DNA from 2 places in the Streptomyces sp. NPDC057743 genome. Region 2 is predicted to be linked to the other one. Evidence: riboswitches for the same ligand, from Rfam matches in the RefSeq annotation. Region 2 holds a riboswitch; the other holds the start of a gene.

Region 1 (7,504 bases), on a different contig from region 2:
ACACCACCTCGTCGACGTCCACCCAGCCCCACTTCAGCGGGTAGGCGAACTCGTCCAGCACCAGCACCCGGTACGTCTCGGCCGCCAGGTCCCGCTTGACCTGCTCCCAACCCTCCCGGGCCGCCTCCTCGTTGCTGAACTGGGAGTCGCGCTGCACCCAGGACCAGCCCTCGCCCATCTTGTGCCAGGCGACGGTGCCGCCCTCCCCGGAGTCGCCGAGCACCTTCAGCGCCCGCTCCTCGCCGACCTTCCACTTCGCCGACTTCACGAACTGGAACACCCCGATCGGCCAGCCCTGGTTCCAGGCGCGCAGCGCCAGCCCGAACGCGGCGGTCGACTTGCCCTTGCCCTCACCGGTGTGCACCAGCACCAGCGGACGGTTACGGCGCTGGCGGGTGGTGAGCCCGTCCTCGGGTACGACGGACGGCTGTCCCTGCGGCATTACGCGGCCTTCCTGTTGTGACGATCCGATCCCCGGTCCGCGCCGGCGCTGCCGCCGCGAACGGGCCTGCCCTGCACGGTCCGTACGAGCGCGGAGACGCTGTCCGCGCGCAGTTCGTCGAGGGTGACGGCGGTCCCGCCCAGCTCCCGGGCCAACTCCCCGGCCAGCCCCAGCCGCACCGGCCCCGCCTCGCAGTCCACCACCACCGACGCGGTCCCCTCGGCGGCCAACAGCCCGGCCGCCCGGTGGGCGCGCCCCAGAGGCCCGCCCGTCGCCCGACCACCACCCCCGGCCGAGGCGCTTCGCGCCGTCCCTCCGGATGCCCCGGTGGCCCGTCCATCGGTCACCACCACGACCAGCGGCCGGCGGGACGGATCCCGCATCCGCTCCACCCGCAGCACCTCATGGGCCCGCAACAGCCCCTCCGCCAGCGGCGTCCGGCCGCCCGTCGGCAGCCGCTCCAGCCGGGCCGCGCCCGCCTCCACCGACGACGTCGGCGGCAGCGCCAACTCGGCGCCGGAACCCCGGAAGGTGATCATCCCGATCTTGTCGCGCCGCTGGTACGCGTCGAGCAGCAGCGACAGCACCGCCCCCTTGACCGCGCCCATCCGCTTCCGCGCTGCCATCGACCCGGAGGCGTCCACCACGAACAGCACGAGATTGCCCTCGCGCCCCTCGCGCACCGCCTCCCGCAGATCGTCCCGGCGCACCACCAGGCCGGGCCCGCGCCGGCCGCGCGCCCACTGGTGCGGCGCCGCGGCCTGCACCGTCGCCGCCAAGTGCAGCTTGCCCAGGGCGCCTTGGGGGCGCCGGGCACCGGTCGTCCGGCCGTGCGCGGTCCGCGCCCGGGACCGCCGGCCGTCCGCGCCCTCGCCCAGCCCCGGCACGTCCAGCCGCCGGGTGCGGAACGGCTCGGCGGCGCCCACCGCGGCCTGCTCCCGGCCCGGCCCGGCCGCGGGCTCGCCCGCCGGCTCCCGCTCCGACTCCTCGGGCCGCGCCGGGTGCTCGGGCTCCTGCTGCCGCGGCACGTCGGGCCCCGGCGCGTCGCCCGGCCGCTCCCCGGACTCCTGCGGCGGCACCCCACCGGGGCCACCGTCGGGACCGCCCTCGGGCCCGCCGCCCGGGCCATCCGGGCCGTCGTCCGGACCCTCCGGCTCCGGCTCCGGCTCCGGATCGTCGTCCGTCCCGCCGGACTCCTCCAACACCTCGTCCAGCTTGTCCTCGTCGAGCCCGGGCGCGTCGAACGGGGCCCGCCGGCGCCGGTGCGGCAGCGCCAGCAGCGCCGCCTGACGGACGTCCTCCGGCAGCACCTCGGTCCGCCCCGCCCAGGCCGCCAGCGCGCTCGCGGTGCGGGCCATCACGATGTCCGCCCGCATCCCGTCCACCTCGAACGCCGCGCAGGCCGCCGCGATCTGCCGCAGCGCCTTGTCGCCGAGCGTCACCGACGGCAGCAACTCCCGCGCGTGTGCAATCCGTTCGCGCAAGCGCAGCTCCTCGGCCGCCCAGCGCGCAGCGAAGCCCGCCGGGTCGTCGTCGTACGCCAGCCGGCGGCGGACCACCTCGACCCGCTGCTCCGGGTCCCGGGACGCGGCGACCTCCACGGTCAGCCCGAACCGGTCCAGCAACTGCGGCCGCAGCTCGCCCTCTTCGGGGTTCATCGTCCCGACGAGCAGGAAGCGGGCGGCGTGCCGCACGGAGACGCCCTCGCGCTCCACGTAGGAGGCGCCCATGGCGGCGGCGTCCAACAAGAGGTCCACCAGGTGGTCATGGAGGAGGTTGACCTCGTCGACGTAGAGCACGCCGCGGTGGGCGTCCGCCAACAGGCCCGGCTCGAACGCCTTCACGCCCTCCGACAGCGCCCGCTCGATGTCCAGCGCGCCGACCAGGCGGTCCTCGGAGGCGCCGACCGGCAGCTCGACCATCCGCGTCGGCCGCTCGGCGGCGTCGGCCGCGCCGTGCGGCCCGTCGGGGCAGCCCGGGTCCGGTGCGGCCGGCGCACAGGAGAACCGGCAGCCGGCGACCACGTCCACCGCCGGCATCAGCTCCGCCAGCCCGCGCACCATCGTCGACTTCGCGGTGCCCTTCTCGCCCCGCACCAACACCCCGCCGATGGCCGGCGAGATGGCGTTCAGCAGGAGCCCCAGCCGCATGTCGTCCATGCCGACGACCGCGGTGAACGGGTACTGCCGGGTCGGGTTCTGCGTCGTTGTCATGCCTTAAGTCCTCCGCCTCGCCGGCTGCGCTCCTGAAGTGTTCCCCGCCGTTCCCGCCCCGTGTGCCCCCAGCTCATGGCGCCCCCGGAGGCACGAACGGCAGCCCCTCCGGCACCCCTTCCTCGATCAGCCGCAGCAGCGCCCCGGTGTCCGCGTGCTCCTCGATCAGGTCGCCCAGCCGGTCCAACTGCTCCTCGCGCAGCGCGCCGAAGCGGGTGTCCGGCGCCGGCACGAAGCGCCGACCGGCCGCCCGCGCCACCTCCCGCAGGAACGCCCGCCGGAAACCGTCGCTCTCCAGGGAGCCGTGCCAGTGCGTGCCCCACACGGCGCCCACCCGGCAGCCGTCCAGGTCCCTCCCCTGACCGTCGGACATGAACGCCGCGTCCCCGCCCAGGACTTGGGCCACCCCGTGGTGGATCTCGTAGCCCTCCACCGGCTCGCTGAGCGCCACGCCGGACGGCCGTGCGAGGGTCTTCTCCACCGCGAAACGGACCCGGACCGGCAGCAGCCCCAGCCCGTCGACCGCCCCGGCCCGCGACTCGACGTCGTCCTCGATGCGCTCGCCGAGCATCTGGTAGCCGCCGCAGATGCCCAGCACCGGACGGCCCTCGGCGGCCCGCCGGGCCACCGCGTCGGCCAGCCCGCGCTCGCGCAGCCACGCCAGCGCCCGGACCGTCCCGCGGGTTCCCGGCAGCACCACCAGGTCCGCGTCGACCAGTTCCTCGGGCCGGTCCACGAACCGCACCACCACGCCCGGTTCGGCGGCCAGCGCGTCCACGTCCGTGAAGTTGGACATCAGCGGCACCGCGGGGACCGCGACCCGCAGGACGTCCTCGCCCGCCGGCGGCGCCACCACCGACTCCCGCACGGCCCCGCGCAGCGAGACGCGCAGGCCGTCCTCCTCGTCGATGCCCAGCCCGTGCGCGAACGGCAGCACGCCGTAGGTCGCCCGCCCGGTCAGCCCGCGCAGCATCTCCAACCCCGGCTCCAGCAGCGTCACATCGCCCCGGAACTTGTTGACGAGATAGCCGGCGACCAGCGCCTGGTCCTCCTTGGACAGCAGCGCGATGGTCCCGAAGAACGACGCGAAGACCCCGCCGCGGTCGATGTCGCCGACCACCACGACCGGGATCCGCGCCGCCCGGGCCAGGCCCATGTTGACCAGGTCGGTGCGGCGCAGATTGATCTCGGCGGGGCTGCCCGCGCCCTCGCAGATCACCGCGTCATGGGTGCGCCGCAGCTCCGCCAGACAGTCGGTCACGGTGCCGAGCAACTGCTCCTGCCGGCCCGCGTGGTAGCCACGCGCGCTCAACTCGCCCACCGGCTTGCCCAACAGCACCACCTGGCTGCTGCGGTCGCTGCCCGGCTTGAGCAGCACCGGGTTCATCAGCGCGGTCGGCTCCACCCGGGCCGCGGCCGCCTGCATCGCCTGCGCCCGGCCGATCTCCGCGCCCTGTCGGGTCACGAACGAATTCAGCGACATGTTCTGCGCCTTGAACGGCGCCACCTTGACGCCCTGCCGCACCAACCAGCGGCAGATGCCGGCCGTCACCACGCTCTTGCCGGCGTCGGACGTCGTCCCGGCCACCAGCAGCCCACCGGCCGTCTTCCCGCGCCCGTTCACCGGGGCACCCTCCCGTTCACCCGGCGGCGCCGCACGGCATCCGCCGCCAGCCGTCCCGCCACCGTCACACCCAGCGCCAACGCGCTCACCCGCCGGGAGAGCCGCACCGCCCGCTCCACGTCGGAGACCTTCGGGGGCCGCGCCCCGCCGTTGAGCACCGGCCGGTGCTCCACCCGTCCGCCGTACGCCAGCGTGCCGCCCAGCCGGACGCCCAGCGCACCGGCGAACGAGGCTTCCACCGGGCCCGCGTTGGGGCTCGGATGGGCCCCGCCGTCCGCCCGCCAGGCCCGCAGCGCACCGCGCCGATCCGGTCCGGCGAGGACCGTCAGCGCCGCGGTCAGCCGGGAGCCGGGCCAGCCGGCGAGGTCGTCGAGCCGGGCCGCGGCCCAGCCGAACCGCCGGTAGCGCGGCGACTTGTGACCCACCATCGCGTCCAGGGTGTTCACCGCACGGAACGCCACCAGTCCGGGCACCCCGCCCAGCGCGCCCCACACCAGGGCGCCCACCACCGCGTCCGAGGTGTTCTCGGCGACCGACTCCACCACCGCACGGGCCATCTGCGGCCCGTCCAACGCCTGCGGGTCGCGCCCACACAGATGCGGCAACCGCTCCCGCGCCACGTCCAGATCACCGACGTCCAGCGCACCGCCCACGGCGCGCGCCTCCCGGCCCAACGAGGTGCCGCCCAGCACCGCCCACACCGCGGCCGCGGTCAACGCGGCCCGGGCGCCCGGACGGTGGCGCACGGCGCGCGCCAACAGCGCGGCGCCGGCGGCCGCGCCACCCGCGCACACCACCGCGTGCGCCGCCCCGTAACCACGGTGGTCGCGCCACAGTCGACGTTCGAGGGCGCCCGCGGCCCGGCCGAACGCGGCCACCGGATGGCCGCGCCGCGGATCCGCCGCGATCAGGTCACCGAGGAAGCCGAGGGCCGCGCCGCACGCGTATGTCGCGTGTTCGCCGCGCACCGGATCAGGCCGCCGTCAGACACCGAACGGGCCCTGCGGCAGCGGGCGATGAGGCTCTCGATGGGCAGCCAGGCATGGTGGTATGTCCTCACTCAGGGTCCTCGCCCTGGCTCGACGCGACGGCGACCAGAGTCTCCTGGCTCCCGGATCGGCGCGACCCCCGGCCTTCCCGCCCGTACGTGGCGTACGGGCCGTGGCCCTCGTCGGAGGAGCGCTCCCCGGTGACAGTGGCGGGACCGCGCCGGATTCGCACCGGACTTCCTCTGCTGTCGCCGATTGGCCCCGGCAGTCCACCACGCCCCGCGACGCCCGTCAACTCGCCCTTGACCTGCGACGCAGCCCCACCGGCTGTCCTGTGTCCAAGACCACAGGGCAGCCGCCGGCGCCCACCCGCCACCCCACCGCGCCCCTCCTGCAAACCCGCGCGCCGCCCGCCCCGAACGCCGCCCGGCGGAACGGGCCTTCGCGACGGCCGACGGCCCGGCAGCCCGCCGGCTTGGCCGGTCTACCGGTCTACCGCACCCCACGCCAACGGGGCGCCCGGCGGCCGCGGCTGGTGCCGCGCCCTCCGGACGCCCCGTCCACTGCTACCGGCCCGCGGCCGGCCAACTGTCAGGCGGCGACGATCAGATAGATCCCGTACGCCACCGCCACCGCGCAGAGTGCGAACGCCGCCAGCGCCCCGGCGCGTGCCCCCGCGCCCGGTGCCGTGGAGGCCGCCGCCGCGTCGCCGTCCGCGGCCGGCTTACGGGAGGTGCCCACGATGCCGACGGTGAACAGGCCCACGATTCCCACCGTCACCGCGAGCGTGACGCCGAAGACCTGGCCGAGAGCCGCCCAGTCGATGTGCATTGCGTAGTCCTTTGGTCCTTGGGTCAGTTCGGTTGCTGCGGCCGGGCGGTCAGGAGGAGGCCGTCGCGGGCTGGGCGGGGGCGGCGGCGTCCCGCTGCGAGGGCACGGCGAGCGCGTCCGCCTCGGAGGCCGCCGGGGCGAGGGTGCCCGCCGGGGGCGGCGAGACGGTCTGGAGCGCGGTGGTGACGACGCCCGCCGGCTCCACCGCCGGACCCTCGTTGACGTTGGTGTGGTCGATCGGCTTGCGCCGGGAGGCGGCCCAGATGCCGCCGCAGATCGCCAGCGCCAGGACGGTCACCGTCGTGATGCCCCAGGTGCCCTGGTCGGCGAGGAACGCGGCGCCGGCGGAGACCAGGCCGGCGGCCGGCAGGGTCAGCCCCCAGGCCACGACCATCCGGCCGGCCGTGGACCAGCGCACCACGCCGCCCTTGCGGCCGAGCCCGGAGCCCATCACGGAGCCGGAGCAGACCTGGGTGGTGGAGAGCGCGAAGCCGAGGTGGGAGGAGGCCAGGATGGTGGCCGCGGCGCCGGTCTGGGCGGCGAAGCCCTGCGGCGGCTGGATGTCGGTGATGCCCTTGCCCATGGTGCGGATGATCCGCCAGCCGCCCAGGTAGGTGCCGAGCGCGATGGCCATGCCGGCGGAGGCGATCACCCACATCGGCGGGTCGGAGTGCGGGGCGATGGCTCCGCCGGTGATCAGCGCGAGGGTGATCACGCCCATCGTCTTCTGCGCGTCGTTGGTGCCGTGGGCCAGCGAGACCAGCGCCGCCGAGGCGATCTGCCCGGCGCGGTAGCCCTTGGCGGTGTCGGCCTCGTCGCGGCCGCGGGCCAGCCGGTAGGTGAGCCGGGTCGCCGCCATCGAGGCGAGCCCCGCGACGAACGGCGCGGCCACCGCCGGGATCAGGACCTTCATCACGACGGCCTCGCCGTGCACCCCGCCGGTGCCGACGGACACCAGGGTCGCGCCGATCAGACCACCGAAGAGGGCGTGCGAGGAGCTGGAGGGGAGGCCGGCGAGCCAGGTGACGAGGTTCCAGATGATGGCGCCGACCAGGCCGGCGAAGATCACTTCCGGTCTGATGCCGGCGCTCTCGTCGATGATGCCGCCGGAGATGGTCTTGGCGACCTCAACCGACAGGAACGCGCCGCCGAGGTTGAGTACCGCTGACATCGCCACCGCGGTCTTGGGTCGCAGGGCCCCGGTGGAGATGGTGGTGGCCATTGCGTTGGCCGTGTCGTGGAAGCCGTTCGTAAAGTCGAACACCAAGGCCGTGACGATCACGATCCCGATGAGAAGCGTGATGTGTTCCATTCACCCAGGCAATCCGTTCGATGGTCAGTGTCTTCGAGAACGTACGGACGGTGAGTGAACGGAAAGTGAACTCGGCCGGGCGCCGCGGTGACA
Region 2 (7,504 bases):
CAGCCCACCAGCGCGCCGAGCGCGAGGACGACCGGTCCGAAGGCGTCGACCGAGCCGAGCGCGATCGTGCGGCCGGTGAGGAACAGCGGGAGTTGGATCGCCAGCATCACCAGGTGGCCTGCGTACATCACCAGGTTGCCCCGGGTGAAGGCCCGCCGACGCACCGGACAGCGCCGCCATCGGGTCCGCTCACCCGTGATCAGCCCGACCATCAGGCCCAACGGCGGCCAACCCCACAGCAGCAGCACCGGTGTGACAACGGCCGTCACACTGTGCAGCATCAGGCCGGGGAGGAAGAAGTCCGTTGCCTGGCCGGTGCGGGCGGCGAGCACACCCCCGACGCAGATCAGGCAGAGCGCGGCGAGCGCGCGCCGCACGGATTCCGCACGCGCGATCCGGTACCCACAGATCCCGGCCGCGGCGGCCACGGCCAGTGTCAGCGCGACCACCAACCGATGGGTGACGGCGAAGCTCACGGTGAATCCGAAGACGGGGGCGATATCGATCGCCACGCCCCGCAGCCGACGACGGATGGCGGCTCCGGCAACGTCCGCACGGTGCTCTCCAGGATGCACGGTGATTCCAACCCCTCAACGGATGCCGGTCGTTCGGCCGCTCGGCCACTCGGACAGTCACCACCGTGCCGCGTCGCGCCCGACCTGTCGTCGCCCGTCCGCAGACTCTTGATCTGCTGCGGATGCAGTAGGGGCGGGCGCCGCCTGCTGCGAACGCAGGCCGCGCCGGACGCCCCGGAATAGGCCGGGGCCCGTGACCATTTCCCGGTCACGGGCCCCGACGACACTGCATCCAGAAAATCCAGAAAGCGGTCAGCCGGTCTCGTTGACGTTGCCGGCTTCGTCGGCGCCCCCGGCTCCGCCGGCCTCGTCCGCCTTCTTCCCCCAGCGGTGTTCCAGTTTGGCCAGGCGCCAGTAGGTCAGGGCGCAGGCCCAGACGGCGATGAACAGGCCGACGATGAGGTAACCGGCGTTGTTGAGGTCGATGTTGGAGACCCAGTCGGTGAGCCCGTCCCGCCAACCGAGGTTGTCGTGCAGCACGCCGACGAGCTCGATGGTGCCGATGAGGAAGGCGACGGCGATGGACAGGCCGGTGATGGTGAGGTTGTAGTAGACCTTGCGCACCGGGTTGGCGAACGCCCAGTGGTAGGCGAAGTTCATGAAGGTGCCGTCGAGCGTGTCGAAGAGGCTCATTCCGGCCGCGAAGAGCAGCGGCAGGCAGAGGATCGCGTACCAGGGCAGTCCGGCGGCGGCGCCGGAACCGGCCATGACCATCAGGGTGACCTCGGTCGCGGTGTCGAAGCCGAGGCCGAACAGCAGGCCGATCGGATACATCTGGCCCGGCCGCCGGATGGAGCTGGTCAGGCGGCCCAGGATGCGGTTCATGAAGCCGCGGCTGGCGAGGTGCTTCTCCAGCTCGTGCTCTTCGAACTGCCCGGCGCGCATGGCCTTGAAAACCCGGTAAATCCCGGCCAGCGCAACGAGGTTGAGGGCGGCGATCAGGTAGAGGAAGGCGCCCGAGATGGTGGTGCTGATGGCACCGAGGGTGGCGCGGGCGCCGGAGTTGTCGTTCGCGAGGGTGCCGGCGACCCTCGCGCCGGCGGCGATCAGGCCCGCCAGCACCAGCACGATGGTGGAGTGGCCGATGGCGAACCAGAAGCCCACCGAGACGGGGCGTTGGCCGTCGGCCATCAGCTTGCGGGTGGTGTTGTCGATGGCGGCGATGTGGTCGGCGTCGAACGCGTGCCGCATGCCCAACGTGTAGGCGGTGATGCCGAGTCCGACTCCGAAGACCTGCTTGCCGACGGTGTAGTGGTGCGGCGCGACGAGGGCGGCCAGGATGACGAAGGCCACCAGGTGCATGGCGGCGATCACCGCGAACAGCACGCCGGAGCGTATCCAGTCCTGCCGCCGCCAACGCTGCGGGACGGCGGATGCGGTGGTGGATGACGTGGGGGAATGTTTCAACAGGGGCATTTCAGGCAGCCTCTCCAGCACCTCGTGGATGGGTCGTTGTGCGGTGCCGTGGCCGGTCTCCTGGCTTACGGGTCCAGCGTCCGCGCAGCCGCCTTCCCGGGCATCAACTGCCCAGTGGCACCCGCCGATCCCGGCGGGGATGACGCGAAGACTTCCCGATCACAGTGGCGAGGGCCGCCCCGGTCTTTCACCGGTCTTCCCGAGCACCACGGCGGCAGCAACAGTAGGCCGGTATTCGCCCCTCGACAATCGAGTGCAGTTGCGTCATCCATGCAATAAGGGGGCGCGTGCGCGCACGGGAGGGCGCACTTTTGAGCCAGTTATGCGACGCGACGGCTGGGGCGCCGGGGTATGCGAGGGCGCTGCTGCGGCTGACGGGGTCCGGCCGGCTGCCGTTCGGGGCCTGCACACCTCCGCCCCGGCATCGGCGAACGGCCGGTGCGGGGGCGGAGGGTGGTGCGACGGATGCGCGGGTGCGGCGCGGCGGCCGACCGCGTCCCGGTCAGACGGGCGCGGTGCCGTGCAGCGTCAGCGCGCCTGTTTGGCGGCGCAACCGCCGGACGCACAGGCGGTCAGCCAGGCGTCGAAGTCGGCGTCGTAGCGGGTGCCGATGTCGCGGTTGTAGACGGCGTAGCCGCCCGCGTAGTCGCCGGTCCTGAAGTGGCCCAGCATGGTGGCGATGTCCTGGGGGTGCTTCTCGAACATGTAGCGGACCGCGAGGTAGCCCCACGGGTAGGTGCGGGTCTCGTTGCTGTTGGCGTAGGTGGTCTGGAACAACGTGCTGAGCTTGTAGGTGTGTTGATTGGCCTGGCGCACCGCCTCGTCGTCGGTGACGCCCCGGTAGCCGTACGAGACGTACTCGGCGAGCCCCTCGATCCACCAGACGTCCGGGACGGTGGTCTGCTGGTTGAAGTCGCCCTTCATGTCGTCGCGGGCGTCGAGGTAGTGGGTGTACTCGTGGTTGAGGTTCCAGATCCGGGCGGGGAAGCCGTCGTCGGAGTCCTTCTGATACATGATCGACATCGGTTGGTTGTCGGGCTTGGTCGGGTCGCCGACCAGGGTGATGCCGCCGTTGTTGGTGTCGACTCCGTAGATCGCCCCGGCGTAGGTCTGGTAGTCGTTGCGGCTGCCGAAGACGACGAGTTGGACCGTCGACTCGTGTTGGCCGGGTATCGGGCCGTTGTCGTTCACCAGCTTGTGGAAGTACGGGTCCTGGCGCAGCAGACTGGCGCAGGTGGCGTCGAGGTCGGCGGCGGTCAGGGCCTGCGCCTTGACGGTGTGGGTCTGGTCGCAGGGGTGGTTGATCGGGAGGGCCGCCTTGGCGAGTTGGTCGGCCAGATCGCACACTCCGTAGGAGGCGCAGTTGGCCTTGTCGTAGGAGTCGGCCTGACTGGCGACCGTGACCCACAGGGGTGCGGTCGGGCCGGTGATCTTCGAGGCGTTCAGCAGGCCCTTGATGAGCGGTCGGACCTTGGCCTGGAGCGGCTGATGTTCGACGTAACGCCCCACGTTCATACCGGCGTTGGAGTCCAGGAACGAGTTGTCGGTGCCCAGCAGCTTGAGGTGGTCCAGCGCGAACGCGTTGAGCGTGTCGATGATGCTCGGGTCGGCCGTCACCGCCTTGACGTACTCCTCGTTCCAGTTTCCGCGCCAGAGCGGGGTGTAGACGTCGTTGACCGCGGTCAGCATGCTGGGGATGGTGTCGTAGGAGGCGTTGTAGCCCTTGAGCACCCGTTGGTAGACGGCCAGGTAGCGGCCCTGTTCGTTGGCGCTGTCGGAGAGGATCAGGACCTCGCCGAGCACGTCACCGTTGCCCGAAGAGACGTCGTTCGAGCGGGAGTTGGCGAAGAAGGCGTCCAGGCCGCCCTGGGTGGCCGTGGCCAGCTTCTGGCCGTACGGGCCCACGTCGGAGGGGTGGTTGGACTGCACGTAGTAGCCGGCGCGCAGGAAGAGCACGAGTTGCCACACCTTGGCGGAGTTGTCGCCGGTGTACGACGACGCCCCGTCCTTGAAGGCGTTGGCGATGGTGACCATCTGTTCCTCGCGGAACACGTCGTGCGCGTCCTTGCCGGTGAGCGAGAAGAGCGAGTTGACGCACTCCATGGTCGCGGCCTTGACCGCCGTGACCAGGTCGGCTCCGGTGCGGCCGCCGAAGTCGCCCGGGCTGCACGAGGCCGGGGCGGGGCGCCGGCCGCCCTTGCGCTCCGTCGCCGCAGTCGAAGAAGTGGGGGGATTCTTCGCGCTGAGCGTGCGGAGTGGGCGGAGTGGGGCGGGGGCGACCGGCCGGCCCTGGAGCACGGAACGTTCGCCGGAGCCGAGGGTCGGGCCGGTGGGCGAGGGGGCTTTCGGGGACGGTGTGGCGTGCGGCGCTGTGCGGTAAGTGGCCTGCTGCATAACGGACTTGGGGGTGGTCGCGGGCGAGGGCGTGGCCAGCGCCGGCGTCGCCATGAGACCGGCGATCGTCGCGCAGGCGGCCAGGCCGCCGATCACACATCTGGGCCAGGTGAAGCGAGAGCGCATCCCTGCTCCTTCGTGGACGACAGGCGCCCCGGAAGAGGCCGAGGCGTGATCGTCACCTTCTCAAGGCACCCCTCCCGCAGACAACGACGCGTGGCATAGCACCCCGGTTCGCCCGGCCATAACAACCCGCGGAACGACGCCCCCGGTCCGTCCGCCGCTCCCTACGGCCTGGCCAGACTCCAGGTGCGGGACGCCCAGGTCCGCAGGTGTGGCGACTGTGCGATCAGCGCGCGGTATGCCGCGGAGGCCGCGCCGACCAGGGTGTCGGCGCACTCGTCGGCCAGGCTCTCCCGCCGCCAGGCCAACACATAGCGGCACCACAGCGGCGTGCCGATCAGTGGCTTGACCACGACGCCGGGAATCGGCCGGAGCGTCGCCTGCACGACCGCCACCCCGAGACTCTCCGCGATCATGGCCTGTAACTGGAGCTGGTCGCCGAGGAATTCATGCACCGCGGCCGGGGCGAATCCGGCCGACTCGCAGGCCGCGTAGAACACCCCGGGCCAGCCCGCCCCGTCGTCCGGCGTCACGAACCAGGCACTGTCGGCCAGGTCCGCGAGCCCCACCTCCACCCGGTGCCTGAGCCGGTGTCGCGCCGACAGGGCGAGGAAGGACGGCTCGGTGACGATCCCGCGGTGCGCCACCGCGGCCGAGTGCCGCAGCTCCAACCCCGGGTAGTCGGCCGCGATCGCCGCGTCCACCGCACCGTCCTCCAACAGTCGGACGATCTCCGACGACGCGTACACGCTGCTCACCGTGAGCCCGACATCGGGCAGTCGGCTCCGCAGCCGGGCCACCATCCCGGACAGCACCGGGGAGTTGGTCGCCGCCAGGCGGAGCAGCCGGCGCGCCCCGGCCGCGTTCCGGCCCGGCCGGCGCCCGATGGCATCCGCCCGGGCCAGTACGTCGCGGGCCTGCGCCAGGACCTCCGTGCCGTACGAGGTCAGTTCCACGCCCGATGCGTTTCGGTCGAACAGCGGCGCGCCGAAGTGCCGCTCTATGCGTCGGAGTTGGGTACTCATCGCCGGTTGCGAGTAGCCCAGCTCCACCGCGGCCCGCCCCACGCTCCCGACGTCGGCGATCGCACACAGCACCCGCAGGTGTCGAAGCTCCAGCTCCATGCGCACGCTCCTTCCGATCGCCGGGGGCGACGCCGGCGCCACTGAACGCCGACGCAAACGTCAACGGCGGTACGTCACCGGGCAGTTGGGCTTGACTTCGGCACCGACTCCAGATGGGCCTTGAGGCGTTCGAGCGTGCTGCCGATGTGGGTGCCGTTGGCCGACCTGCGGTCGAGCACGCCGGTGATGAGGATGGCGGCGGGGATGAACCACAACGGCACCCGCATCCAGTTGGTCTCGGTGACCGTGCAGCCGTCCGCGGTGGGCTCGATGTCGTACTGCCAGCGCGAGATGGGGATGCCGAACGGTGTCGCCGTCACCTCGTAGGCGAAGCGCTGGGCGGGTTCGGCGTCGGTGACGCGGCAACGGGTGGCCCATCGGCGCAGGCCGTTGCGGTTCCACCCCTGGAAGCGCGCGCCCACCGCGGGTCCGGTGGCGCCGCCCAACCAGCGGGCGCGGTACGCCTCCTCGGCGAAGCGGACCATGACGGTCGGATCGCTGACGACCGCGTACGCCTCGGCCGGGGTGGCGCGGATCGCAACGGTGCCGGTGGCGGCGGGCTCCGGGAACCGGGGTATGTGCATCGGGCCTCTCCTCCGCTGATGTCGTCGGCGATTACATCAGCGCGGGAGACGGCCGGACAAGACTGTCGCGGCGGCTCGGGGCGCGTCCACCCCACCCACCCGGGACAAATGTCATGCCGAGGACGATGAGGCGTGACCCTACCGGGAGTTCGGCCGGGCGGTGAGGCTGGGAGGTGCGCTCAGCACAGCGAAGCGCCAGCGGCCGACGGGGTTCGTCAGGGGTCGGCCACCACTTGACTCAACGGAGGAGAAATGAGGTTCACCTCGCGTCGCCTCGTACCGCTCGTACTCGCCGCCGGGCTGACCGGGGCCACATGCCTGGGGTCACCCGCCGTCGCGGCGCCCCCGGGCCCGCCGGAGCGGCCGGTCGTGGCCACCGACGCGGGCTCGGTGCGCGGCGTCGACCACGGGGGCTACCGGACGTTCGCCGGGATTCCCTACGCCGCGCCGCCCGTGGGCCCGTTGCGCTGGCGGCCGCCCGGCCCGGTCCGACCGTGGTCGGGCGTGCGGGACGCCGAGCACCCAGGCAGCGCCTGCCCGCAGACGCCCAACGGGGAGGTCCGCGGCGGCAGTACGAACGAGGACTGTCTGTATCTGAACGTCACTGCCCCGCGCACGGACCGCCACCGGCCGCTGCCGGTCGTGGTCTGGCTGCACGGCGGCGGATTCCTCACCGGCACCGGCAGCAGCTATGACGCGCACCGGATGGCCGTGCGCGGCCGGGTCGTCGTGGTGACGGTCAACTACCGACTGGGGATCTTCGGCAACTTCGGCTATCCGGGCCTGCCTGGCTCGGGCGACTTCGGACTGGCTGATCAACAGGCCGCGCTGCGCTGGGTGCAGCGCAACGCCGGCTCCTTCGGCGGCGACCCGCGCAATGTCACGCTCGCCGGGGAATCGGCCGGCGGCATGAGCACCTGCACCCAGCTCACGTCGCCGAGCGCGGCCGGGTTGTTCGCCAAGGCGATCGTCCAAAGCGGCTCCTGCGCGGTCGATTTCGGCAAGAACGCGGTCTATCCCGGTGTCGACCATTTCTCCCCGTGGATCTCCCAGTCGGATCTCCAGTCCGCGGGCCGTCAGGGCGCCGCAAAACTGGGTTGCACACGGCCCGCCCGGGCACTGTCGTGCCTGCGCGGCAAGCCAGCCGCCGCGCTCCTGAGCGCCAACCAGGACTTCCAACAGGTCTCCTACGGCACCCCACTGGTGCCGCAACGCCCGGTGACCGCGCTACGCCGGGGCCGGTTCCACAAGGTCCCCGTCCTCCAGGGGCACAACCGCGACGAGATGC

Evidence for each region. Region 2 has a riboswitch for cobalamin ahead of ACFVFQ_RS06990 (HoxN/HupN/NixA family nickel/cobalt transporter). Riboswitches for the same ligand answer to the same signal wherever they lie in the genome.
Region 1: linked by a shared signal. The riboswitch ahead of ACFVFQ_RS02300 (cobalamin biosynthesis protein) and the one ahead of ACFVFQ_RS06990 (HoxN/HupN/NixA family nickel/cobalt transporter) in region 2 are both predicted to bind cobalamin.

Annotation. Positions count from the first base shown of each region.
Region 1 is NZ_JBHVJX010000002.1:53,181-60,684, reverse strand. It holds gene cobO (cob(I)yrinic acid a,c-diamide adenosyltransferase) at 1-442, opposite strand, end outside; gene ACFVFQ_RS02310 (putative cobaltochelatase) at 442-2,655, opposite strand; gene ACFVFQ_RS02305 (cobyric acid synthase) at 2,729-4,279, opposite strand; gene ACFVFQ_RS02300 (cobalamin biosynthesis protein) at 4,276-5,247, opposite strand; cobalamin riboswitch at 5,377-5,512, opposite strand; gene ACFVFQ_RS02295 (hypothetical protein) at 5,860-6,099, opposite strand; gene ACFVFQ_RS02290 (anion permease) at 6,149-7,411, opposite strand.
Region 2 is NZ_JBHVJX010000005.1:27,536-35,039, forward strand. It holds gene ACFVFQ_RS06985 (DUF3159 domain-containing protein) at 1-512, opposite strand, end outside; gene ACFVFQ_RS06990 (HoxN/HupN/NixA family nickel/cobalt transporter) at 828-1,991, opposite strand; cobalamin riboswitch at 2,024-2,217, opposite strand; gene ACFVFQ_RS06995 (collagenase) at 2,520-4,511, opposite strand; gene ACFVFQ_RS07000 (LysR family transcriptional regulator) at 4,673-5,632, opposite strand; gene ACFVFQ_RS07005 (SRPBCC family protein) at 5,707-6,216, opposite strand; gene ACFVFQ_RS07010 (carboxylesterase/lipase family protein) at 6,469-7,504, shown strand, end outside.